DNA from 2 places in the Priestia sp. BR_2 genome. Region 1 is predicted to be linked to the other one. Evidence: a T-box and tRNA genes for the amino acid it is inferred to sense, from the RefSeq annotation. Region 1 holds a T-box; the other holds one or more tRNA genes.

Region 1 (8,265 bases):
CTTCCCGGATCCTGCTCTTTCTGGAAGAACAAGCGAAGACGCGGGGCTATCGTTTCTCGCGCCTGGAAACAGGCGAACCGCAGAAGGAATCCGTTCATTTTTACAAGAAGCTGGGGTATGCCCAGATTGAACCGTTTGGCGAATACATCGGGTGCGAATATAGTTTATGTTTTGAGAAGAGTCTGACATCCTAGCCATTTGGTCTTATAATAGAAGAAAAAATATTTTACGAACCCTATCGAGGAGGCATCGAGCATGCAGCTTACTAAAATATCACAGAATACCGCCATTCTATTGGAGCATGCCAGAAAATCGGGGCTGACTTCTTCCGATCTGCTGGAGGCTGTGCGCTCAGGAGACGCAGAGAGATTCCAGATCGCCAATAACGGTCATTTTCACTATGAGGAATTATTCTCTTACGCAAAAGAGCATGGGGAAGATTTGGAGAAAGCCGTTAGCGAGGGGTACCAAATTACGTTTAATACCCGGAACGGGTTGAAGATCTGGCTGGAGGAAGCCTTCCGCATCAGCTCGGAATCCGATTTCAGCGTGGGCGAGGGCATCATTGAAGGATTGAAGCTCCAGAAGGAGCAGTTGGCTCGCTTGAAGGAAGCGCTGGCTGTCAACTGGACCCTGCAGGAAGAGCCGGCGTCAGACGGCGTTCAGGTCAGATTGACCGTCAGAGGATTGCAATAAAATAAGATAGCCACCGTACTTGATCAACATAATAGTACGGTGGCTTTTTTATTAGGCATGATCCGCTCATTCATCAGAGTGAATTTACATCCGGCTCGGAGTAGGCAAACCCAGCACCTCCAGCGCTTCGCCAAGGGTGTTCTTGAATAAGGAAGTGAGCCATACGCGGAATTGGAGCACTTCCTCCTTCGCCTTCAGAATCGGGCATGCCGAGTAAAAATTGTTGAACAGGGAGCACAGCTCATAGGTGAAGTTGCAAATGGCACTAGGAGATAGATCCCGTCCGGCGGCATATAAGGTATCATGCCAGGTGCTGATATGCCGCAGCAGCGCATGTTCCGCTTTTTCCATGGCAGGGAACCGGGCAGGCACAGACGGCGTAACCTCGGCTTCTTGAGCCTTATTAAGCACGCTGAGTGCACGCGCGTAGGAATAGAGCAAATACACCCCCGTATTCCCCGATATTTCAGTGGCCTGCTTCAGATCGAACACTACCTCTGTTTGCAGTGCAAAGCGAAGCAGGTAGTAACGGATGGAGGCGGTTGCGATCGCATGGCTGGACAAACCGTTTTTATCGGATCGGGTGTCCTCGATGACCTTGGCTACTTGATGAATAAGCTCGGTGATTTTGATCCCGATTCCCTGACGTCCGGACATCGCATAGGATGCCTTACCGTCGGAAGTATCGATGCCGAGATCCGCTGCAGCGGAAGGGCTTAACGAGACGACGCCGTAACTGACATGGCGCAGTTTCTCAGCCTCTTGTTGGAAGCCCAGGCCTTCCAAAGCCTGCTTCACCATCGCCTGCGGGTACTGCTGCCTGTAATCAATGACGTTGATGACCATGTCCGCTTTGCCGTAAGAACGCTCCTCGCCGTGCGAACTCGTCGTCCAAACCTCGTCGGTGAATTTTTTATATACAAAATCATTGGAAAGCACGCCGTATTTCCACAAGTGGTAGGCGATGTCCTTGGCGGTGTAAGTCAGGATGCCATTGGAGCGCACCAGCACTTTATCGATGCTGTGGTCCGACTCCGCCTCGTCTCCGGCTTCGGTTCCTGATTGCTTGAGCACCCAGCAGCCTGCAAGTTTACCCTCGGTTTCCTGATGGAAAAGCGGGGTATTCTTCAACAGCTCGAACGCGGACGCCCAGAATCCCTCCCTAACAATGCTGCTCTCCCATACAAGCAGATCGTATTCAATGCCGAACTGCTTCATCTCCTCAAGATGCTCCTTAACGATTCGCTCGGCAACGAGCAGTCCGATCCAGGAAAGGTTCTGATTGCCCTCTTCCAATGCGTGCAGAACCTCGGTCCGATGCTGAACCAGCCCCGGCTCCCTTTCGTAGGCTTTATTGGTGCTTGAATACACGTCCCAGCAGTAATCGCCGAACCGGGCATGCTCCTTCGTCAGCGGCGTGTGGAGCAAGCCGACCACCGTATCCGCCAGCTGATTGCCCAGGTCGTCGATATAATTATGCACCTCGACCTCATAACCCAGCTTCCTCATCAATCTCACGAGCGTATCTCCGATACAGGAATTTCGAAGATGCCCGATATGGGCGGACTTATTCGGGTTGATGGACGTGTGCTCAATGACGATCTTTTCGTTAGCTGCCGGGGGGAGTTCAAAATGGTGGCTCGCCCAATACTCCCAATCGATGCGCAGATTCATAAAGCCCGGAGCGACAATCTCAGTCGAGCGGACGAGCTGTTTGTAGGATGCGTCCTGCTCGAGCTCGGCTTGGATCAGCTCGGCGATTTGCAGGGGAGCCTTGCGGAGCACCTTCGCAAGCTGCATCGCAACGTTGGTTGCGTAATCCCCATGCTCCATGCTGGCAGGCTGCTCGATCCGGATCGGAGTGGACTCCGGCAGTTTGGTGCCGTAAGCTTCGCAGACCTGGTTCACGGCTTGTTGAAGGCTCGAAATAATCTTATGACTTAACACGGTAAATCCCCCTTTAAAAAATAAAACGACTCGGAAAACCAAAAAAGCCCTCATCTCCAAAAGAGACGAGGACTTGTGCTCGCGGTACCACTCTTGTTGTTAAACCCCGCAAGGGTCTAACCACCTTCATACGATAACGGCGTAAGCCGGGGCTCCCTACAGCATGGTGCTTCGGAAGGCCATCTCCTGGGTCCGCTTCACGGCCGACTTTGTACCGGTTTCCACCCTCCCGGCTCGCTTGGACTAAAGTCAGTGCAGTTACTCTCCCAATCAACGAAAATAATATTCTCAAGTTTTTTCATATTATAACCATTCTATTTAGAAAAGCAACCCCCCAATGGCTAAATCTTTTCTGCAAATACTCGCAGGCGCCGGTAATCCGCGCAGAAAGCATCCTCTTGCCATAGCGTCGATTGAGCAGCTAGGCTGATGCGAGCGATCGCTTCGTCCTTCGATTCAGCCGAGAATCCGGCAAAAAAGCAATCGCCAAAATGCAGCAGCCAATGCTTTATGCCGTCCTTGCCTTCGGACAATCGCGTGGGACGGTCGAAATGATGGGCGAGATGCACGCGGAACCCTTGGGCTTCAAGCAGGCTGGCATACTGCCCAAGACTAGGAAAATACCACGGATTCCGGGCGTCCGCATCGATTCCATAATGATCGGCGAACACGGTTTTCAAGGCTTGGTAGATGCCGTCAATATTCCCTTTGCCTCCGAACTCGGCAACGAATCGGCCGCCGGGCTTAAGGGCTCCATGTACGGAGCGTACCACGCCTTCAGCATCCCTCATCCAGTGCAGGGCCGCGTTTGAGAAGACGGCATCGTATGGCGTTTCGGTTTCGAAGTTCTCGCCATCCCCGGTCAGAAACGGAAGTCCAGGATATTTGCTTTTGGCCCGCTCAATCATCTCGCTGGAATAATCCATGCCGGTTACATGTGCGCCCGATTTGGATATTTCATGAGTCAAGTCGCCGGTTCCGCAGCCCAGATCGAGAATCCGTTCTCCGGGTTGAGGCGCCAGCAGCTCTGCAGCTCCTTTTCCATAAGCAGATACAAACGATAGCTGTCGATCGTAATCGTAAGGTTTCCATACTTGCTCTGACATAACAACACCCCTCCATGCATGATTTATCCTCATTGTGACATGATCGGCTTATAATTAGAAATATATAAATTCGATAACGCTGATAGGTTTAGCTAATAAGAGAGAGGACAAAAAGCCGCTTTGTCAGCGGTTTTATGTAGAGGACTATTTAACGGCAACAAGAAGCGCGCCAACGGCAATGAGTGCAACGCCGGCTGCGTTAATCCAGGAGATCTTCTCACCCAGAAACACAAAGGCCAGGATCACGGCAATAACCACGCTCAATTTATCGATAGGACCTACCTGCGATACTTTGCCGTATTTTAACGCCAGAAAATAAAACAGCCAGGACAACGCGCCCGCGATGCCGCTGAGCACAATAAAGCTGAGTGCTTTTTTCTGAACCAGAATTTCTCCGAGCTCCGAGAATTTCCCCTGAACCGCTACGACCCCCAGCAGAAACAGGGCCATAATGACGGAGCGAATGGCCGTTGCCGAATTGGCATCGATGTTTTGCAGGCCTATTTTTCCGAGAATGGCCACAAGTGCCGCCGTGACTGCCGACAGCAATGCGTATACAAGCCATAATGGCATGCGTACCTCTCCTTTTCGACAAGATAAAGTTTCTGATTAATGTAGCGGATTCCTTTATAATAGTATAGAGCAATTTGAAGGATCTCATGAATGTTCAAAGGATTGAACGACTTGGAAAGGGCTGGATGAAAAATGACACATCATATCGCGGCTTATACAGAAGCTTACCATGATCAGCTGGTGGAATTATGGCTTCGTGCCGTATCCCAAACGCACGATTTTCTGACGGAGGAAGATATCCGTTTCTATTATGGCATGATGCAAAGCGGGGCATTGAGGTCCGTGGAGATCTGGATATGCTTGAATACGGAACAGGAAGCGATTGGATTTATCGGACTGGACGGCTCCAAAATCGAGATGCTGTTTGTGGATCCCCTGCACCACGGCCAAGGGACGGGAACGAAATTGATCCGGCATGCCGAACGGCTGAAGGGGCCCGGACTTCAAGTGGATGTGAATGAACAGAACCCCAAGGCCCACGCTTTTTATAAAAAATACGGATTCGTGCAGATCGGCCGTTCGGAGCTCGACGGTACCGGAAAGCCGTTTCCGCTTATTCATATGCAGCTGCGGTAATGTCATAGATCGGCCCAGCCGAGTCCACGATAATCGCGAGTATAGTATTTTCGAAACACAGCCTATCTTTGGGTGAAAGAACAAACATCGATAGACGGTATGTTTTAACCAATCCAATGAAAAAGGGAGTGCAGCTAAACTGGAGGAGTCAATGAAGTTTTTTCCGAGCAACCTGTCGTTTCGCTATCCTTGGCGCTCCTATCAGAAGCGCGTGCTTCACGGGCTTGACCATCATCTGAAGAATCGCCAACTGCATCTGGTGGCGCCGCCCGGTTCGGGGAAGACCGTTCTTGGACTGGAGGTCATGCTTCGGATTAATCGCCCGACGATAATATTGGCTCCCACCATCACCATTAAACAGCAATGGGCAAGCCGTCTGGTGGAGCTGTTTCTTGACGAAGATGTCCAGCCGGAGTGGGTCTCGACCTCGCTCAAGCGACCGGCATTGGTGACGATTACGACCTACCAAGCCCTACACAGCCTGATTAGTGCAGCAGGGCAGCCGACTTCTGCGAAGAAGAAGATCATCGCGGGGATGGTGCAAGCGGACCAAACCGGTGATGAGAATCAGGAGTTTTCGGATACGGGCATGGAAGACGCTGAGGCTGAACCGGCCGGGAGGGACGATGACCGCGAGGACGATATCACGGACGGCACCGAGGCTCAAGAAGCTCTGGAACTGTTGAAGCAGCAGGGATATCATACGCTCATTTTTGACGAGGCGCATCATCTTCGAATGTCTTGGTGGCAAAGCGCCATGCAGCTGTGCGAGATGCTGGACGAGCCGACCAAGATTGCGCTTACGGCCACTCCGCCATACGATGTCAATCCGAGGGAGTGGCAGCGGTATATCGAGCTTTGCGGCCCTATCGACGAGGAGATCAGCGTGCCCGAGCTGGTTCGCCATGGGGAGTTGTGTCCCCATCAGGATTATATCAGCCTGACAAGGCCAACTCATGAAGAGGCCGCTAAACTGCGGGAATTTCGAATGCAGGCACAACAGGTCAAAGACGAGTTGGTCCGAGATGAGTTTTTGGCGGATTTGATCGTACATCACCCCTGGATAACACGGTCCGAGGCGTACATGGAGGACATTTTGTCCTCCCCGGGGTATTACTCCAGCATGGTGCTCTATCTGCGAGCGGCCAATCGGCCGATCTGGAAGGAGGGGGTGAAGCTGCTCGGCATGGAAGAGAAGGAAGCGCCCGACTTTACGGAGGAGTGGCTGGAGGAGCTCCTTGGCGGCATGCTGTATAAAGACGCCCATATTGATCGCGGACTGCCGGAGTTAAAGGCGTTGCAGAAGAGGCTCAGCCGGTTGGGGATGATTGAACGGCGGAAGGTGTATATGAGATCGACGCCTGCGATTGATAAAATGCTGGTCCAGAGCGTCTCGAAATTGCACGGCATCGGTCGCATTCTTGAATTCGAGCGCTCCATGCTGGGGGAGAGCATGCGGATGGTGATCTTGACCGATTATATCCGCAAGGAGGACCTGCCGAAGGATGCGGACGACGAGAAGCCGCTGAATCGGCTCGGCGTTGTTCCGATTTTTGAGCTGATCCGCAGGCAGCTAGCGGAGAAAAGCGGGTCACGGGGCGATCGCGAGTTGCCCATCGGTATTTTGACAGGCTCCTTTGTGGTGCTCCCGGTGACGGCTATGCCTTTGGCCAGGGCTTGCGCCGATCGACGGGGCCTCCGCTTGTCGGAACGTCCCCTTGCCCATGACGGCCGTTATGTAACGATGGATGTTCGCGATGCAAATCGCTCGGCTATCGTCGCCATTATAACGGAGGTGTTTTCAGAGGGGGGCATTCAGGTGCTGATCGGTACGGCGGCTCTCCTGGGCGAGGGATGGGATGCTCCCGGGATCAATTCCTTGATCATGGCATCGTATGTAGGCTCGTTCATGTTGTCCAACCAGATGCGGGGACGGGCGATTCGGGCCCAACGCGGGAACCCGTATAAGGCCGGAGCGATCTGGCATCTGGCATGCGTCGATACCGCCCAAATCGATGGGGGCGAGGATTTGAGCTCGCTTGCGCGCAGATTTCGATCTCTCGTCGGTCTATCGATCTCGCATCAAACCATAGAGTCGGGCATGGAGCGCATGGGACTTGATCTTCGGAAAAACCAAACCGCAGAAAGCATCAGCGCCTATAACCGCGACACATGGGAGCGGGCGAGGCAGCGGCATCTTTTGAAGGAGCGATGGAATTCGGCGATTGCCCTTCACAGCTCCATGACGGAGGAACTGACGGTGGATCGGGAGCGTATTCCTAAGCCTTTGATTTTCTCGCATACGGTAAAGGCCGTGCTTGCTTTTGCCGTTGGTTTGGGGCTGGGCGCCTTCATGGAGACCTTAACGTCGCCGGTTTTGCTTCAATCGGACGCGCCGGCTTGGTTCAGCCTGCTATTCTCGGCCGCCATTGCCTTGATCGTATCCAGTCCTTGGATATTTAAAGCCGTCAAAATGGTAATGCGTCATCAATCGCTGGAGCGGAGCATTCGAGAAGTGGCTCTCGTCGTGTATACGGCGCTATACGATATGGGGCTGGTCGAAACCGAGCCAAGCCTTCACCGGTTGAGGGCGGAGGAGGAAGGAGGAGCCGTCGTGTGTTGGCTAAAAGACGGAACCACCCAGGAGAAGACGCTTTTCCTGAATTCGCTGCAGCAGGTGCTGGACCCGATCGAGAACCCGCGTTATCTTTTGTACCGCGAATCGCGGGGCCGGTTTGCGACCAGGCGGGATTACCATGCCGTACCGGAGGAAATCGGACGTCGAAAAGAGCATGCGGAACGCTTTGCCCGGCTGTGGCGCAAGCATATCGGTCCGGCCGAGCTGGTCTACACCCGTACGCCGGAAGGCAGAAAAATGCTCCTGACCGCGCGAACGCGGGCTTTGTCCTCCATGTTCGTGAAGAAATCGGAGCGGGTTAGTGCTTGGAGGTAGAGGATCCGGAGTGTTCGCGGAATGTGGAGGGAGTCATGGGATGGGGTGTGATGCACCGTGCTGCGCTGCCTTAACGGACCCAGGGGCCGTTAATTGAGGGAAAAACCCTCATACAGGTATGCTAGCGGACCAGAAGTCCGTTATTCATGAAAATGAGGGTAATTTGACTGTGAATTAGCTAAATAACGGCTGTGGTGTCCGCTAATTTCTAAATCGGGCCGTTTTTGATGAAATAACGAACCTACGGTCCGCCAAAGTCGTGTTAGGGTGTATGTCGTATTGGAATCGGCCACCATGATGTTCATATGTAGAATGTCGATAGTGCATCAGAAGGGATACGGCCCTTGGGGCCGATTGGGAATTGGTTCTACAGAAGCATAGGCTCCAACAAACTCAAGTATGGGTTCATCACCC
Region 2 (19,313 bases), on a different contig from region 1:
GCAGTATGGTTAGCTGCATGGTATTTGGCTGCGTTAACGCCCATAACGATGGTGCTATCTTCGTCAGTAGCTGGAGCGGAGATGATAACTTTCTTAGCGCCGCCTTTCAAGTGAGCGGAAGCTTTGTCTTTCGCTGTGAAAATACCAGTGGATTCTACAACGATTTCAACGCCGTACTCAGCCCAAGGCAATGCTTCAGGGTTACGCTCAGCGAATACTTTCACTTCGCGGCCGTTTACAACGAGTGCGCCTTCTTTAGCTTCAACAGTTGCATTCAGTCTGCCGTGAGTCGTGTCATATTTCAAAAGGTGTGCCAGCGTTTTTACGTCCGTCAAATCGTTGATTGCCACGATTTCAACTTCGCTGTTGTTCAGCGCAGCGCGGAATACGTTACGTCCAATACGTCCAAAACCGTTAATACCTACTTTAACCATGAGTAGTTCCCTCCATATTTGTAAAATTTATATATTCAAGATTGGCCGTTAAGCCAATCGAGACAACAAAAAATGAAAAATCTGTTGTACGCCCGCGGACTCAAATGCCGGCGTCAATTTCCTTCTCGACTTCCAATGCCGCGGCTTCATCCGTAACGAGAATGTCCTCGTGTCCGAATTTCAGCACCGCGTGAATCGCTTTGCCCTTGCCTTGCCCTCCAGCAATGCCGATGATGGTCTCCGTCCGCATAATATCCTCAAGCCGGAGTCCAAGGGTAAGCATTTTGTGGACAACTTCGCCATCTTCGCTGAAATAATAGCCGAAGGATTCCGCGATCGCGCCATCTGCCTGCAAGTTCCGGATAGAGCCTTCATCCAGCTTCCGCCGTCTGGCCATCTCCATGGCATCCCCGATGCCGTGAATAATGACGCGGCTGCGCCTGATCACATCCACGATCTCCTGGATGTGCTGATCCTGAACCAACGATTGATAAGCATCCTCGCTGAGCAGATCCGGAACATGAAGCAATCGGTACTCAGCCCCAACGCGCTTAGCCATTTTGGAAGCAATGGTGTTCGCTTGAATCTCCATGCTCTCCCCGAGGCCGCCACGCGCCGGCACAAACCAAGTGCTTGTCAACGGTTCGCCGCCAGGCAAAGAGGACATCTGCTCTGCCACTTCGGCGAGCGTGGAGCCGCCTGTTACGGCAATCGTATCTCCATCCTGGACAAAGTTAAGCAGCGTTCTTGCTCCGGCCCGGCCAAGCTCACGTTTGACTTCCGGAGATGACTCGCTGTCACCGGGAATAATGACCACTTTACGAAGCCCGTAAGCCTGACGAATCTTCTCTTCCAGTTCAACCAGTCCGAACAACTCATTCATGACCGGTTCCAACTCCTCCAGCAAGCATATCCCTGAGCCGCTGATCCGCATGCCGAGCGTTTCAATCTCGATCAGCCCTTGCGCTTTCAGAAGATCAGTCTCTGCTCTGAGAACACGCTCGGTCATCGATAACGATGAAGCCAGTGTTCTTCGGCCAACAATTCCGGACAACTTGATCTGATGAAGGATGGTATACCTTCGTTTAAGAGTGTCCATCAGATCCGGCAGAAGTTGCTCTTGTATTTCTAATAGGTTACGCATGCATTCCACTCCTGCAAACTTCGTCTCGGCTCTCCTACCTGGTCGTAAAATGTCCCAGTTAAACTTTTTAAGTCCCACCCTTATTCTAACCAATAATCATGCCGGTTGCAAGTGTCCGAAAGTATATTTCTCTACCCCAGGCATTCTTATACATTATGGCCAACTACCGGCTCGTCTATATAATAGGAACAAAGTTTTGTCCGCTATTGTATTTTTGAAATAGATGCGGTATAATCAACTTCGTTGCTGATTTTTGTGCGCCCGTGGTCCAATGGATATGACGTAGGCCTCCGGAGCCTGAGATCGAGGTTCGATTCCTCGCGGGCGCGCCATTATAACATTTATTCTCTATACTGATTACCCTAAAGTGCCCATAACGGCTCTTTTTTTTACTCAATAGTTTGACTTTCTTTGACTTTTTGATTTAAATTGTTTATCATGTGGGTAATACGGTAACAGTATTTATATGAGGTACTTAAGAGGAGGTTTTCCACGTGAGTTTTATACCTATGGTCGTTGAACAAAGCAACCGCGGTGAGCGGGCGTACGACATCTATTCCAGATTGCTGAAAGACCGCATTATCTTCCTCGGCTCCGACGTAAATGACGTGGTCGCCAATTCCATCATTGCCCAAATGCTGTTCTTGTCGGCTGAGGATCCCGAGAAGGATATTCATCTTTACATCAACAGCCCTGGCGGTTCCATTACCGCAGGTATGGCGATATTCGATACGATGCAGTTCATCAAGCCGGACGTCTCGACGATCTGTGTCGGCATGGCTGCTTCCATGGGCGCATTCCTGCTTAACGCAGGCGCCAAAGGCAAACGCTACGGTCTCCCTAACAGCGAGATCATGATTCACCAGCCGCTCGGCGGCGCACAAGGTCAAGCCACGGATATAGAAATCCGCGCCCGCCGCATTCTCAAAATGCGCGACAAGCTGAACCGCATCCTGTCCGAACGCACCGGCCAACCGCTGGAGCGCATCGAGAAGGACACGGATCGCGACTACTTCATGACGGCTGACGAAGCCAAAGAGTATGGCCTGATCGATCAAGTACTGGAAAACACACCGCCGCAAGGCTTATAAAAGAAATGAAGTAAAGGGCAGGCGCCGTTATCCGGTGCCTGCCTTTTCTTATCCTCTGGATCCATTGAAAACTTCGAATACTAAATAGTGAGAGTGTCCCCTTCGGTCGCTGTTGAAATCGGGAAACTGGAATGAATTGAAAAAGGTTGTTTCCCGATTTCAAAGGCGAACGCGCTGCTCTTCCAAGGATACTCTCACTTCGGTACGATTTTTTCAATAAAACATAAAGACGGTAAGGCCATGCCCCTCTTAAAAGGGCTATCTTAACTTGAGGGGAGGGGAAAAAGGGCACACCTATGGTGAGATTCACAAAAAATCCCCTTGATCATAGGGCGCAGGAGTATATGCTCCACGCTCAATTGATCAGGGGATTTATCGCAACGGATTCCAGCACAGTGTTACATCAGGACAGCATCATGTATCTAAACAAGCTATAGTATGAAATTTAATGATTACAGTTTACACAAACCGCCTATCCTATACTCTTACTTCCACTCTTTCAGCTTCAGCTCAAACTCAGGAAATCCATAGGCATAGGCGGTGTACTCATAAAGCTGGAAGTACAGCACCGCCGCGTTATCCTTCACATAGAAGTCGGCATCGGCAGGCACTCCCTCAAAACCGCCGAGGTAACCTCCCTCTTTCTTCATCTTGCTCAGCACAAGGTTGTTCAGCTTCTGCTTGTTCTTGCCCTGCATGTTGATGAAATCGCCCAGCTTCATTTGCTTGCCGTCCTTCAAGGAGAACGTGAAGCTTTTACGGAAGGTCATGCCATGGGCACCGCCGGTGTACGAATAATCATACGCCGTAATGCTCAGGATGTCGTTCTGGTTGTAATGGACCACGAAGTCACCGCTGAATTCGTAAGGGAAACTGGATTCCGACGGCGGGAATTCTTCGGCGTTTCCTTCCGCACCGGTGATTACGCCGGACGCATTTTCTTTCAACACTTTGTTGATTTCGGCTTGGACCTCCGCATTATCGAGTCCGCTGATTACAGGATAATTCACAACAGCGTCTACGCCCTGAATATTCTTCTTGAGCGCAACCGATTTAATGGTAATGTCATTCAGCTTCTTCTGTGTCATGCTCAGTGTTTTCAAGGAAGGATTCCATTGTCCCTGAACGCCCATGTATTCGCTGATCGTTTTGAACGGCAGATACAGACGTCCATTGATGATCTGTCCGCCCGGCTCGCCGGCATACGAACCGTTCACCAGAATGCCGATTTCGCTTGCAGCGTACACGGCGGCGCTCAGCTTGTTATAGCCGTTACCCAGTGTATACGTGCGGTTTTTGGAATCATATTTAAGAGGCATCCCCAGACCATCCCGCAAAGCGGTCGCTGGCACATAAGTTACCCCATGCAGCACTAGACCTTTTTGTGACAAGGTTTTGCCGTTCCATTTCAGTACAACTTCATTTTTCGACGTTTTTTGGCTGGCGGAAACGGGTGCCTTAGCGGCGCTTGCATCGATGACCTGTCCGCTCAAACCAAGACTACCAAGCAGGACACTAGTTGCAATTAATGATGCACATACACGAAATTTAGGATTCATATCAGAATTCCACCTTTGTTAAATTAAGTTTCCGTTAGTTGTTAATCTATTACCCTTAATCATTATAAGGAAAGCTTTCAATGTATTGGTAACAAAGTGAATGACAATTTTGACTCCATGCCATAGGACCTATACATTCTCATGATTCTTTCCGGACGAACGCCGCTGCGCTAAGAAACACACCGAACAAGAGAGCACTTGAACCCGCAAGCAGCAGTAGTTCACTGCCTTGGACAACGTAAGCAAGAAGAATCAAACCGATGCCAACGAGTGCACTGTGAATGCTCGTCAGCAGCAGATGCAGCGCGCTTTTCCTGAAAAAATTCAGAAATAAAACAGCAGCGATGCCTGCAACAATCAAAGCAATAAACCCCATGCTCGTCAGATCACTCAAGCTGCTTCTTCCTTTCTGGGATACCCCATTTATAAAAAACGGGCCTAAACGGTATACAACCTCCTTATATATAACAACGAAAAGGATCCTGAAGTTGTGGTGGAATTCCTGAAAATCGGCCAATTCTTCCCACTTTGGGACTAATGTCTCATTCTGCTCTGCAAAAAAAGAGCCCATCCCCTTTAGGGGACAGGCTTCCTTTATTACAAAAAGATGAAGAACTGAAGCTTATACTAACGACCGCTCTTCAGTTCGGTCCATAAACGATCATAGACGGAGAGCGAGTCACCGACATTATCGAGCCACTCGGTACGGCCCAGCTCCTCTTCCGTCAGGTTGATCATCGTATTGGCGCGGTATTCCTCGCTATGGAATTCCATCGCTTTCGTGTTCGGATTGCTGTATCCGATAAATTCATAGTTTTTGGCACTGACTTCAGGCTCCATCATGAAGTTGATGAATTTCTCGGCCAGCTCCTTATTCTTCGCACCTTTTGGAATCGCGTAGTTGTCCGAGAATATGGTCGCTCCTTCTTCAGGCACCACGTACGCTACATCCGGATTCTCCGCCGCGATGAACGCTGCGTCACCGGACCAAACCGTGGCAATCCAGCCTTCCTCCTGAATCATCTTCTGCTTAATATTGTCCGTATCAAACGCAAGGACATTGGGCAGCAGTGTCTTCAGCTCATCGGATGCAGCCGTGATTTCCGCCTCATCCGTGCTGCTGTTGGATTTCCCTTGCTTTTTCAGCGCCATGCCGATCATTTCACGGTTGTCGTCCAGAAGCAGGACTTTGCCCTTGTATTCCGGATTCCAGAGGTCTTCCCAGCTGTTGATTTCGTCCTTCACATACTTCTTGTTATATGCAATTCCCGTTACGCCGGACGTGTAAACGATCGAATATTTATTGCCCGGGTCATAAGACGGATCTTTGAAAGTATCCGTAATATTGACGAAGTTCGGGATATTATTCATGTCAAGCGGCTCAAGGAGCTCCGATTCAATCATCGTTTTGACCATATAATCGGACGGCTGAATGAGGTCATAACCGCTGCCGCCAGCCTTGATCTTAGCCAGCAGGTCTTCATTGTTCGCGTAGTTGTCGTAGGTTACCTTCACGTCGAACTTCTCCTCAAAGTCCTTCAGCACCTCGGGATCGAAGTTATCCGCCCAGCTGTAAATATGAAGCGTCTCCTTATCCGAGCCGCAGCCGGCCAGCAGTCCTACAGACAATACCGCAACCATGCCTGCCGTCAGCAGGCGGGTCCATCTTGATTTTTTCAATTCAATATCTCCTCTCTTTCCACTTGCATGTTTTAATTTTATTTCGAAAAAAGCGTTTCTATCGCTTAGATCGGTAATGTTTTGTGTTTCTTCTGCCCATTGCCGCGGTTAAGAATATATTGGGCTAACAGGATCAGCGTGATGCTGACCAGTATGAGCAGCGTGCACAGCGCGTTGATCTCTGGCGAGATGCCGCGCTTCACCTGAGCGTATATATAGATCGGCAGCGTTGTTGAGCTTGGGCCGGCGACGAAAAAGCTGACCATAAAATCGTCCAGCGACAGCGTGAAAGCAATCAATGCGCCGGAGATAATGCCCGGTGCAATCTGCGGCAGCGTGACGTGCCGGAACGTTTGCCAAGGCGTGGCGCCCAAATCCTGGGCAGCCTCGTCCAGCTGTTTGCCCATCCCCGACAGTCGGGCCGTTACCACGACATAGACGTACGACAGGCTGAACGTAATATGGGCGATGATCACCGTTGCCTTGCCAAGCGGCATGTTCAGTTGACTGAACAGCACCAGCAGCGACAGCCCCATAATAATATCCGGGATGATGACCGGCAGATACAGCAGGCCATTCATGCCGCTGCGGCCTTTACGCCCCAAATTCCGAAGCGAGAGCGCCGCTGCAGTCCCGAGCAGGGTGGAAACGATCGTCGAGATGACGGCCACCGTCAAACTGTTCATCAGCGCTTCCATCACGTGCCGATTCTGGAATAGCGACACATACCAATCCATCGTAAAGCCTTCCCAATTGCCGCTAAGCCGCGTATCGTTAAAGGAATAGATGATAATCATGACGATGGGTACATAGATGAAAGCCATCATAAGGAAAGAGTGAACCCCGAGCAGCGGGTGATTCTTCTTTTTCACTTATCTCCCCTCCCCTACGCGTTGATGGCGGGCTTGCATCGCCCGGTTAAAGAGCAGGATCAGCACCAAGGACGTAATCACAAAAATAACCGATAACGCCGCTCCAAAGGGCCAGTTGCGCGCACCCAGGAACTGCTGCTGAATGATATTGCTGATCATGGAGGACTTGGCGCCCCCCAATATATCCGTGACGACAAACATCCCGGAAGTCGATACGTAGACCAGAACCGCACCCGTCATGATGCCGGACTTGCTCTGAGGCAAGGTAATATGCCGAAATGCCTTCCATCTGGAAGCGCCCAGATCGCTGGCCGCATCCAGCAGACGTTTGTCCATCTGCTCCAAGGCCACGTAAATCGGCAGCACCATGAACGGAATGAAGTTATACACCATCCCGAGCAGTACGGCGCCGTACGTATACAGCATCTGAATCGGCTCGTCGATCCATCCCGCCCACAGCAGCAGGCTGTTCACTACGCCTTGCGTCCGGAGCAGCAGAACCCACGCATAGGTTCGGATCAAAAAGTTGATCCAGAACGGAACCGTGATCAGAATCAATCCCCAGGTTTGGATACGCGGGGAAGCGTTGGCTATATAATAGGCCAAAGGATAGCTGACTAACAAGCAGATCACCGTAGTCAGCAGCGACAGTACCAAGGTATCCCAGTAGATGCCCAAATATAATGGATCAAAAAAAGTCTTGTATCCTTCCAGACTGAAGGAAAACACGACATTCCCGAGCGAATCCCGCGAGAGAAAGGAAATGCCGACCACGATCAGCATCGGAACGATTAGGAACAGGGATAACCACAGCAGCACCGGAGTCAACAGGAACCTTGATTTCCTCATGGCCCGATGATCACCTCATCCTTGGCGTTCCAGTTCACCCCAACCCGTTCGCCAACCTCCCACGGATGGTCATCCGAGATATCGAGGGCAATCGTGACCTTCATCGGCTCATCGTCCAATTGGACCAGCAGCTTATGAACGCTGCCGAGGTACTGCACATCCTCAATCACGCCGCTCTTCTTGGCACCCGATTCCCGCTGGGGAATGAGTTTCTCCGGCCGTACGGCAAAAAGCCCCTCAGGCGAGGAGAAGACGTTATTCTCCCCTACAAACGTGGCGGCAAACAGCGTTTGCGGTCTCGCATAGATCTCGCGCGGCGTGCCGATTTGCTCTACCCGTCCATGGTTCATGATGACGATCCGGTCGGATAGCATCATGGCTTCCTCTTGGTCGTGCGTTACATATACAAACGTGATCCCGAGCGTCCGCTGCAAATGCTTGAGCTCGGACTGCAGGTTCTTCCGCAGCTGCAAATCCAGCGCGCCGAGCGGTTCATCCAGCAGCAGCACCTTCGGCTTGTTGGCGATGGCGCGCGCAATGGCCACGCGCTGCTGCTGTCCGCCGGACAACTGGTGCGGGAAGCGTTCCCGCAAGGCGGTCAGCTGCGTCATCGCAACAGCCTCGTCCACGCGCTCCTTGATGAGCTGGCGCGGCATTTTTTTCATTTTCAGTCCAAAAGCGATATTGTCTTCTACGGTCATATGCGGAAACAGAGCATAGTGTTGGAATACCAAATTCAAATCCCGCTTGTTCGCAGGCATATCCGTCACATTCTGACCCGCCAGCCATACCTGTCCTTCGGTCGGCTGCTCGAATCCTGCTATCATTCGGAGAATCGTCGTTTTGCCGCAGCCGCTGGGGCCCAGCAAAGTCAGGAATTCCCCTTCTTTAATGGAGAGCGACAGCGGATGCACGACCGCTTGTCCCTGAAAATGCTTCTCGATCCGGACAAGTTCAATCACATGCATCAACCCCTTCTTCAAAATGTGACCTGTTCGTTTCCATGTGTACATCCTATTACCAGTATGCACAAAAACGTTCTCCACTAAGAAGAAACGGTCCTACTGCCTGTTATGCTCAGGTTGGCAGAATCCGTTTCTTAAGGGTGGAGGCGGTTAGAAGTCTCTACTAAGAAAAAAAAGCCATATCCATGGGTATGGCTTTAAACGTTAGATCAAAGTTCAGTTTTTCGCATATTCACTATACCTCGTTTTCCCCCTATACACAACACTTTTCTGTGTATTTCGACAGGGGAAGGGCCGGATATGGCACCGGATAATGGTATTTCATTTTTTAACAGACATGCGAAAAAACCGTTCGCCCGATAAAGACCGGAATGAACGGTTTTTTCGCATGCTGCGTCGATTAAAGCGACTACTTCAGCTGGTATTGCACGTACAGCTGTGTCGTGATTTTGATCTCGCCCGGCTTCACGGATGTGTTTGCGCCAGCGTCCGCTGCCGTGGACTGAGCCTCCATCGCCATTTTTTCGAGGCCATAGATGGTATCTACGCCAACGGAACCTTCCACAATGTTCAGTACGATACCGAGTTGACGCTTGGACGCCTTCGCCATCGCTTGTGCCTTCAGGTCTGCGTTCGCCATCGCCTTATCAATCACTTGCGCTTCGAATGCATCGCGGTTCTCAACCGAGAAACGGGCGTTGCCGATGGAATTGGCGCCGGCATCGGATGCTGCATCGAGCAGATCCCCGACCTTGCTCAGATCGCGAAGCGTAACTTCCAGGGAATGATAGGCGGTGTAATTTTTCACTTTACGTCCATTCTCATCGGAGTACGTATAGTTCGGTTGTACATAGAACTGCTCGGTTTTGATATCCTTGTCGTCGATCTTCCAGGTTTCTTTCAACAGCTTCGTAATCTTATCCATTTTCAGCGCATTGCTCTTCTGTGCGGATTTTGCGGTTTCCGCATATGATTCTGCCCCGATGGAAAGATAAACGATATCTGGCTTCACCGAGATCTCGCCTTTACCAAGTACGGTAAGAAGGTTTTGCTGTGCTGCCTCCGCCGCGTGCACCTCGGTTGCTCCGCTCAACCCGACCCAAGCCGTGCTGCCAGTCAGCAGTGCGCCTGCAATCATGATAGAACCTACTTGTTTGACCCATCTTTTCATCTTTGTCAGCCTCCTTCGATATTGGCATCGCTGCCATGCTTGCCTTACCCTTCTAACGTGAGGGCATTGGTAAATGTTGCATCCGAATCGGAGCGTTTTGATATTTTTCTTGTAATATTTTTTTGCGCCCAATTCATTGGTATTTCTAGGCATGATTGGCTATTTAGCCAAATAAGATACCGAATGAAGCCGGAAGCTGCTGTTTAACATGGAAGCCTTAATGGGTAACTAACTTACACGGTGTTAAGAACAGGAGGTCATTATGAAATCATTGCGTGTATTCTACGTGTTCATGTCACTGCTGCTCCTCATGGCCGTTGGCGTTCCCTATGGATCGGTAAGCGCGGCGGGAGAGCCAGCCTCCGGCAAAACCTATCAGATCGGAACGGACGTTACGTTCGCCCCGTTTGAATTCCAGGATGCGAGCGGCAAATTTGTCGGCATCGATATGGATCTGCTGGATGCGATCGCGAAAGACCAGAACTTCAAATACGAGATCAAGCCGCTCGGCTTCAATGCGGCGGTTCAGGCGCTGGAAGCCAATCAGGTGGACGGCGTCATCGCGGGCATGAGTATCACGGATGAACGGAAGCAGAAATTCGATTTTTCCGATCCCTATTTTGATTCGGGCGTTGTCATGGCCATCCGCCAGGACCAGGAATCCATCAAATCCTATGAGGATTTAAGGGGGAAAAAGGTTGCTGTCAAAACCGGTACGGAGGGCTACAGCTTCGCGGAATCCATATCCTCCAAGTACGGCTTCACCATCGTGCCTTTTGACGATTCGGCCCAAATGTATGACGATGTCAAAACCGGCAATTCCGTTGCCTGCTTTGACGATTTTCCCGTACTCGCTTATGGAGTGGAACAGAACAACGGTCTGAAGATCGTTACGGAGATGGAGCCCGGCGCCTCCTACGGATTCGCCGTCAGCAAGGGACGGAACCAGGAGCTTCTGCAGAAGTTCAACGCTGGTTTGGTGAATCTGAAGGCAAGTGGAGAGTACGATCGCATTAAGGAAAAATATATCGGTGAGAATGCCGTAAGCGCACCGAGTCAAAGCCGCTGGGGACTAATCGTGGAGTCGCTGCCTTCCCTGCTGAAGGGCCTTGGCAATACGCTGCTGCTGACCATCGTGTCGCTGTTTTTTGCGTTTTTCCTAGGGCTGATCTTCGGTTTCATGAAGGTCGGTCGCAATCGATGGCTCCGGGGCATCGCCACCGTATTCGTGGACATCTTCCGCGGCATTCCGCTGCTGGTGCTTGCCTTCTTCATCTACTTCGGCATTCCGCAGGCGTTCGGCTTCACGATGTCGCCGATCGTCGCAGCGGTCCTGACGCTGAGCTTGAATGCCGGCGCTTATGTCACGGAGATTATTCGCGGCGGCATTCAATCCATTGACCCCGGACAGCTGGAGGCGGCCCGCTCGCTCGGACTGCCATACCGCAAAGCCATGATGAAAATCATCATTCCGCAGGCGATCAAAGTCATGATTCCGACCTTTATTAACCAGCTGGTGATCACGCTGAAGGATACGTCCATCCTGTCGGTGATCGGTCTGGTCGAGCTGACCCAATCCGGGAAGATCATCATTGCGAGAACGTTCGCCTCGTTTGATATCTGGCTCGTGGTGGCCATCATGTATCTGGTCGTGATCACGATTCTGACGAAAATTTCGGACCGTCTGGAAAGGAAGGTGCGTCATGGATAAAATCCGCATAGAAGGACTGAAGAAGAGCTTTGGCACGAACGAGGTGCTGAAGGGAATCGATATGCAAGTCCAGGAAGGCGAGGTTGTCTGCGTGATCGGGCCATCGGGCTCGGGCAAAAGCACCTTTCTGCGCTGCATCAACCGGCTGGAGGAAATTTCGGCTGGCAGGGTCTTTGTCCATGATCAGGATATCAATGACCCTAAAACGAACATCAATAAGGCGCGCGAGAACATCGGCATGGTGTTCCAGCATTTTAATCTCTTTCCGCACTTCAACGTGCTGAAGAACATTACCTTCGCCCCGGTCGAGCTGGGCAAGCAAAACGCCGCCGAGGCACGTGCCACGGCGCTGAAGCTGCTGGACCGAGTAGGCCTCTCCGATAAGGCGGAGGCTTTCCCGAGCCAGCTGTCCGGCGGCCAGAAGCAGCGCGTGGCGATTGCCCGGGCTTTGGCGATGAATCCCGACATCATGCTGTTCGACGAGCCGACCTCGGCCCTGGACCCGGAGATGGTCGGCGAGGTGCTCGGCGTCATGAAGGACCTGGCGCGCGAGGGCATGACGATGATGATCGTTACGCATGAGATGGGGTTTGCCCGCGAGGTTGCGGACCGGGTCATCTTCATGGACGGCGGGTATATCGTAGAGGAAGGTCCGCCGGAAGAGGTGTTCGGCAGCCCGAAGCATGAGCGGACCATCAGCTTTCTGGAGAAGGTGCTGTAACGGTGCAGCTGAACCAGCTTCACCGATCTGTTACCGTGCGGCTGCATACACCGTGCCTACTACACCTGTGCGCACGGTGAGTGGCCTCGGGGTGTGCTTGGATGGTTGTCGACAGTTCAAAGCTGCAACCTATGGTCCGGCTGGCCCGTTAGAGTGAACCAACCGGTTATTGTACGACTATGGTTGGCATCTGCTTGTTATCGTACGACTATGGAATGGCATCTGCTTGTTATCGTACGGCTATGGAATGATATTGCATATTATCATTTAGAGCCCACTTCGATAGTTATACGATGGCTGCATGCTGCTTTAGAGCAGCTAACGGACCGAGAGGACCTTATTCGAGGGAAAATAGGGACTTTTCGAAAATTACAGGACCGAGGATCCGTTATTCCTTCAAAAAAGCGGCATTTGCCGATACAAATTCTTGAATAACGGATCTAGTGTCCGCTATTTCCAAATATGGCCGTGATTTTGGCAAATAAGGTCTATGGTGTCCGATAAATCCCCAAGATTTCCAGGAAAAGCTTATATTGCTCTCGTATCATCCCTGTAATGCCTTGAATCACTTGTTGCTGGAGTTGCTGGGTTTCTTGAGTTGGTTGACTTACTTGTAATGTCTAAACTACTTGTATTACTGGTTTGGCTTTATATCACTTGTTTCTTATATTGCGTATAATGCTTGTATTGCTTGTATTGCGTGTACTCCTTATAATGCATGAATCACTTTCATTGCTTGAATAGCTTACCCTAGCTGTTTTTTTGTATTGCTTGCATTGATTGCTTTTGGTAATGCTTGACTTCCTGTATTCCTATTAATGGTTGAATTGCTCATATGCTCATATGACTTGTATTGCTACTGCTTGTACGAACGCGCTGCTATCTACTGTTTTAGCTAATCACATACTCTCCCCGTCAACGGAAAGCTTGTACATATCGCATCGCGTATAACTCCATAAGGAGTAAGGACGACAAGTCCTTACTCCTTATTTATGGCTATGACCCGCCCCCTACTAAAAGTGCCCGGAAGCCAGCCATGTTCCCACGCAGTGACCCCCTTTGCTCAGAAAAGACAAAACACTCCGCCCCATGCCCTCCCCAGTTCCTGAAGGAGAGCCCGCAACCATCACCGATTTCTTGGGTGGTTATCCAGCTCCGTCTGCCTCAAACTTTATAACTCAAGCCGCACACGATCACTGCTTTGTATCGCCGGAACTCTTGTATGGCACCACCACGGTAAATGCCGATCCCTTCCCCGGCTCCGATTGGACCGTTATTCTCCCTTGGTGGATATCCACGATCCGCTTCACGATCGACAACCCAAGCCCGCTGCCGCCAGCCGCGCGATTACGCGATTTGTCCGCTTTGTAGAAGCGCTCGAAGATATGCAGCTGATCCGAGTCCGACATCCCGACCCCCGTATCGGTCATGGTAACCTCGGCTCCGTCTTCCCCTGCCTTCAGCACGATGGTGATCATGCCGTCCTCGGGCGTGAACTTGATGCTGTTGTGCAGCAAGTTGGTCCACACTTGACTCAGCAGATCCTCCGTCGCCTCAATCTCGATCTCGGCGAGATCGAGATCCACCTGAATCCGTTTCGCCAGCCACTGCGGCTCATGCGCCAACACGACGGCGCGCAGCTGCCCGTCGAGCCGGTAACGGGCCCTTTCGAAGGCAGGCTGATCGCCTTCCAGAGACGACAGCTTCAACAGATTGTCACTCAGCTGCGACAAACGGCGGCCCTCTCCCTCGATGATCTCCAGGTAACGGGCTCTCTTCTCCTCGGTGAGACGCGGATTTCGGAGCGCCCTTGCAAACCCCCGAATCGAAGTGAGCGGGGATTGGATTTCATGGGACACGTTGGAGATGAAATCCTGCCGCATCGTCTCCATGCGCCCCAGCTCGCCGGCCATGTCGTTAATGCCGGAAGCAATCATCCTGAACTCCCCGCGCCATTGGTGTTCATCCATCTTCACACTGAAATCCCCCTGGGAGATCCGGCGCATAGCATCCGTAATGGAATTCAGCATGGCCATTTGCCGGTGCTTGAAGAACATCCCCACGACCAGCATGCACAGGAAGAAGATAATGACGCCGACAAACAAGTCGATCAGCTGGACGGCATAATCCCATGGCGGCGTTCCCGTCCAGTTGTAAACAAACCGCGTTACGTAAGTCGCCGCCGTCCATGACGCTCCCAAGACCGCGAAGATTAGGATGGTCTGAATCGTTTCCCGAACGATTTTCCACAAGATTTTGAGCGGTCTCCTCATCAGCTCTCACCTGCCTCCAGGCGATACCCCAGGCCGCGCACCGTTCGAATCCTGAACCGGTACTTCTCCTCCGGGAACCGTTCCCGCAGGCGATTCACGTGAACGTCCAGCGTGCGTTCGTTCCCTTCAAAGTCATACCCCCATATATCCTCGATCAGCCGTTCGCGCGGCAGCGTGCTCCCCGGATAACTGGCCAGCTTGAAGAGCAGCTCAAACTCCTTTAACGGCAAGGTAAAAACCTCATCGCCGGCTTTGGCCTCATAGGTTTTGCGGTTCATCTGCAGGTTACCGATCGTGACCGTCTGCGATGCGGCTACCTGATATCGCTTCAGCAGCGCTTTGACGCGTACGACAAGCTCCGCGGGCTCAAAAGGCTTCACGAGATAATCGTCCGTGCCCAGCTCAAAACCCTTCACGATCTGCCTCGTCTCCCCTTTTGCCGTCAGCATCAGCACCGGAATGCCGGTATTCCTCCGAATCTCCCGGCAAAGCTCCCATCCGTCCATATTGGGCATCATGATATCCATCACGACCAGATCGACCGAAACTTGCTCCATCACGGACAGGGCCTCAACGCCATCCGAGGCCTCCATCACCTCTTCCATCCCCGCCTCCTCCAGGAACACCTTGATAAGTTCGCGGATGTTCGGATCGTCGTCCACAACCAATATTTTTGCCATGATGGCCCCCCTTCCTTCTATGGCTCTACAAGCTGCCTTTAAGCCTCGATTGCCTCATTCATCTGCAGCTGCTGAACGGCAAACTCCCTGTACATATCATGCTGCCCGATCAATTCATCATGCGTTCCCCGGCCGGTCACCGTTCCTTTTTCTATAAATATGATCTGATCGGCCCCCACCACCGTGGATAACCGGTGCGCGATAATGATCGTCGTCCGTCCAGCCATGAGGTTCTTGAGCGCCTTCTGCACCTCGATCTCGGAACGGCTGTCCAGACTGGAGGTGGCTTCGTCCAGCATCAGGATCTTGGGATCCCGCAGCAGAGCCCTGGCGATGGCAATCCGCTGCCGCTGTCCGCCCGAGAGCTTCACGCCCCGTTCGCCCACATCCGTATCAAAGCCGCTTGGCAGTTCATCAATAAATCCATCGGCATACGCCATTTCTGCCGCTCTTCGAAGCTCAGCGTCACTCACTTCGCGGTCCATTCCGTAACATAAGTTGTCGCGTATGGTTCCGGCAATCATCGGACTTTCCTGCGATACATAGCCGATCAATCCGCGCCAGGAACGTAAGGAGAAGGTATCTATGGGCGTCTTGCCCAAGCGGATCTGTCCCTTCTGCGGCAGGTAGAAGCGCTCCAGCATGGAGAACAGCGTCGTTTTCCCTCCGCCGCTCGGCCCGACCACGGCCGTGACCGTCCCCGGCTCCATCTGAAAGCTGATATCATGCAGCACAAGCTCATCGGGCTTATACCCGAACGAAAGGTTCTCGATCGACACCCGTTGGTTGGCATCCGCCACCTCGTCACCGGCCGTAATGGATTCTTCGTCTGCATCCAGGGTTTCCAATATTCGCTCCGTCGCTCCCTTCGCCTTCTGCAGCTGGGTAAAAAACGTCGTTAACTGCGTCATCGGCATGACGATCTGAATCAGGTACAGGATGAACGCAACCAGCTCTCCCGCGGTCAGTGCTCCGGTGGATACCTGCAATCCGCCATACCCGATCACCACCACCAGCAGCATCATCAGCACAAAAGACATCAGCGGTGCGATCCAGGCAGAGACTACGCCTTCCTTGATACCGAAATTCAGCAGGTTGGTGATGCCTTTGTTCCCGTTCTCATACTCTCTATTCTCCGCATTAGAGGCTTTAACCAGCCGAATCTCCGACAGCACCTGGCTGATATTCGCCGTAAACGATGCCGTCTCGTCCTGCATGCCCAGCGATATTTTGTACATCTTCCTGCCGAGCGGGACAAGGATCAGCGCCGCTATCGGAATGACGATAAACATCGTCAGCGTCATTTTCCAGTTTAGATAAAGGAGCACCCCAATGGAACCCACAATGGAGATGATTCCGCTGAAGAATCCGGCCACATGGTCTGATATGAGGCTTTTGATCACTCCTGTATCATTCGTCATCCGGCTGACCGATTCCCCCGAACGGTTATGATCGAAATAGCGGATCGGCAGCACAAGCAGCTTTTTCCACAGCCGCTCCCTCAGGGCAGCCACCATCTTTTGTCCCGTATAGCTTAACAGAAAAATCGAGACCCCGGCAGCAATCGTCTGCACCACAAACGCGATGCCGAGCCCAATGATATGGGACCGATTCATATCCGTCAGCGAGAAGCCATCCACCAGGCTCTTCGTAAACATCGGTATGACAAGCCCGACCAAGGTTGAGATCACATTCAGCAGGATCGCCCCGATCAGCAGCAGCATCGGCGGTTTCGTTTCCTTCAATAACCGGAAGAACGCCTGGGAACCTGCTTTCTTGCTCCCGGCCTGTTCTTCGCGCTTGATTTCCTGTATAGCAGTACCCGTTGAACTCATTGTATTCCCTTCCCTTCCCATCCTTATATATTGTCTGTAAGAAGAGAATATATCAGCAAGTTAAACTGAAGTTAAACGATGGCTTACGATTCGGAAAACAACGCAAAATAACCCCACCAAGTGGAGCTTATGCTTCGATGCTTATTCCCAATGCTTTGCGGCGACCCCAAAAACGGATTTAAAAAAGGACGGATGTCTCCGCCCCTTCTCTTCAATCATGTTCTTATGTACGCGACAAGCGAGCGAGAACCCCAAGGCAGCGCCTGATAGCAAAAAAAGCCTTGCTGTAACAAGACTTTTCTTAAACTTGAATCACGGTTACCCTATTGGTTCTCGAGTTCCTCTTTGCTCACCAAGTTCACGAGTGAAGTAACCGCTTGCTCAGCGTCAGCTCCCTCAGCACTAATATAAACTTCCGTTCCTGAGCTGATCGCAAGGCTCATAATTCCCATGATACTTTTGGCATTTACTTTTTTATCATCTTTTTCAACAAAAATTTCAGATGAGTATTTATTCGCTTCCTGAACGAACAGCGCGGCCGGTCTGGCGTGAAGACCCGTCTTTAACCGAACGACTACCGGGTGCTTTGTCATGAAAATTACCCCCTATCTAATAAATCTGCTGCATTGAAAGCGCGATTGACATTTTATAATATTATACCATTTTACCATACAGGACACTAGAAGAAAAAATCTTAAGCATTCCGAATCTTTTCGGCCAATTCATCGATTTTGCGCAGACGGTGATTGACGCCTGATTTGCTGACGGTTCCTTTGAGCAATTCGCCGACTTCCTTCAGGTTCATATCCGGATGAGCCAGCCGAATCTCTGCCACTTCCCGCAGTTTATCGGGCAAATTCTCAAGACCCACTTCCTTTTGGAGCAGCTTGATGTTCTCAATCTGACGGACGGCCGCGCCGATCGTTTTGTTCAGGTTGGCGGTCTCGCAGTTTACGATCCGGTTCACCGAATTGCGCATGTCCCGCATAATCCGGACATCCTCAAACTTGAACAAGGCCTGATGGGCACCGATCAAATTGAGGAATTCGATGATTTTTTCGCCTTCCTTGATGTAGAAGATGAAGCCCTTCTTCCGCTCGATGCAGCGTGCGTTCAGATGAAATTCATTCGCCAGGTCCACCAGGGACTGGCAATGCTCCTCATACATCGAGGCAATTTCCAGATGGTACGAAGACCCCTCCGGGTTGTTCACGGATCCGCCTGCCATGAAGGCACCTCGCAGATAAGCCCGCTTACAGCAATTTTTGCGAACGATCTGCTCGTCGATGCGCGATTGAAACAGAAAGCCTTCGGAGACGATGCGAAGCTCTTTCAGGATCTCCTGAACTTGGGCGGGAATACGAACGATATATACGTTATTCTTCTTCAAACGCATTTTTTTACGCACCAAAAGTTCGGTATGCGCCTGGAAATGCTTCTTAATTAAGGAATAAATACGTCTTGCAATCGCGGCATTTTCCGTCGAAATATCCAGGATTACCTTTTTGTTCGAAAGCTGAACAGAGCCGTTCATCCGAATGAGCGCGGACAGTTCGGCTTTTTCACAGCAGCTCTGGCTTTCGATCATCGTCAGTTCTTTCTTCGTCTGTGCCGCAAAGGACAAGGTACTCACCCCTTTCGTGTAATCCAATCCTGTACCAGCTGAAAAATATGATTGCTCAGCTTGTCAGCATCATGCCTTAAGTATGTTCTAAATAGCACAAGCTTATCGGCAATAAGTTTATATCCTCGGCTGGTCACCTCATCGCGGTCCAGCAGCACGGGCTTCGCGCCCTTCTGTGCATACTTGTCCTGAACCTGAGGCGGAATCTCACCATCATTAACAATAACATAATCGAACAGATGAAGACCAATATGGTCGTAAACGGCCTGCAAATGATCGCTCACCGTATAATTATCGGTTTCTCCCGGCTGCGTCATCACGTTGCACACAAACATTTTGATCGCTTCGGACGAGACAATGGCTTCGGCAAGCTTGGGAACCAGCAAATTGGGCAAAATACTGGTGTACAGGCTGCCCGGACCGATCAGAATCGCATCGGCCTGTTGAATCGCTTCCAGCGCTTCCGGCAGCGGTTCCACATGTTCCGGCTCCAGGAAGATCCGCTTGATGCGGCGCCCGGCCTCCGGGATTTTGGATTCGCCGGTCACAATCGTGCCGTCCTCCATCTCCGCATGCAGAATGACAGCTTCGCCCGCTGCGGGCAGCACCTGTCCGCGAACAACAAAAACCCGGCTCATCTCCTTGACTGCCGTGACAAAATCACCGTGCAAATCCGTCATGGCAGCCAGGATCAAATTGCCGAG

Evidence for each region. A T-box is a leader RNA that pairs with one kind of tRNA and senses whether it is charged. The one in region 1 lies ahead of RB298_RS01675 (arginine--tRNA ligase), so its partner is inferred to be a tRNA-Arg.
Region 2: it encodes a tRNA-Arg, which carries the amino acid that the T-box ahead of RB298_RS01675 (arginine--tRNA ligase) is inferred to sense. The anticodon was not compared.

Annotation. Positions count from the first base shown of each region.
Region 1 covers NZ_JAVFHM010000071.1:56,597-64,861, reverse strand. Annotated here, with positions in the region: gene RB298_RS01685 (GNAT family N-acetyltransferase) at 1-194, shown strand, start outside; gene RB298_RS01680 (hypothetical protein) at 256-696, shown strand; gene RB298_RS01675 (arginine--tRNA ligase) at 781-2,643, opposite strand; T-box leader at 2,702-2,926, opposite strand; gene RB298_RS01670 (class I SAM-dependent methyltransferase) at 2,985-3,749, opposite strand; gene RB298_RS01665 (EamA family transporter) at 3,894-4,322, opposite strand; gene RB298_RS01660 (GNAT family N-acetyltransferase) at 4,455-4,898, shown strand; gene RB298_RS01655 (DEAD/DEAH box helicase family protein) at 5,050-7,851, shown strand.
Region 2 covers NZ_JAVFHM010000252.1:55,443-74,755, reverse strand. Annotated here, with positions in the region: partial or broken gene RB298_RS20385 (glyceraldehyde 3-phosphate dehydrogenase NAD-binding domain-containing protein) at 3-434, opposite strand; gene RB298_RS20380 (sugar-binding transcriptional regulator) at 535-1,578, opposite strand; tRNA gene RB298_RS20375 (tRNA-Arg) at 1,836-1,910, shown strand; gene clpP (ATP-dependent Clp endopeptidase proteolytic subunit ClpP) at 2,073-2,669, shown strand; gene RB298_RS20365 (PdaC/SigV domain-containing protein) at 3,155-4,228, opposite strand; gene RB298_RS20360 (hypothetical protein) at 4,368-4,622, opposite strand; gene RB298_RS20355 (ABC transporter substrate-binding protein) at 4,856-5,908, opposite strand; gene RB298_RS20350 (ABC transporter permease) at 5,974-6,780, opposite strand; gene RB298_RS20345 (ABC transporter permease) at 6,781-7,629, opposite strand; gene RB298_RS20340 (ABC transporter ATP-binding protein) at 7,626-8,597, opposite strand; gene RB298_RS20335 (SIMPL domain-containing protein) at 9,004-9,765, opposite strand; gene RB298_RS20330 (amino acid ABC transporter substrate-binding protein/permease) at 10,037-11,476, shown strand; gene RB298_RS20325 (amino acid ABC transporter ATP-binding protein) at 11,469-12,197, shown strand; gene RB298_RS20320 (sensor histidine kinase) at 13,391-14,470, opposite strand; gene RB298_RS20315 (response regulator transcription factor) at 14,470-15,150, opposite strand; gene RB298_RS20310 (ABC transporter ATP-binding protein) at 15,189-16,985, opposite strand; gene RB298_RS20305 (HPr family phosphocarrier protein) at 17,309-17,578, opposite strand; gene whiA (DNA-binding protein WhiA) at 17,680-18,609, opposite strand; gene RB298_RS20295 (gluconeogenesis factor YvcK family protein) at 18,615-19,313, opposite strand, start outside.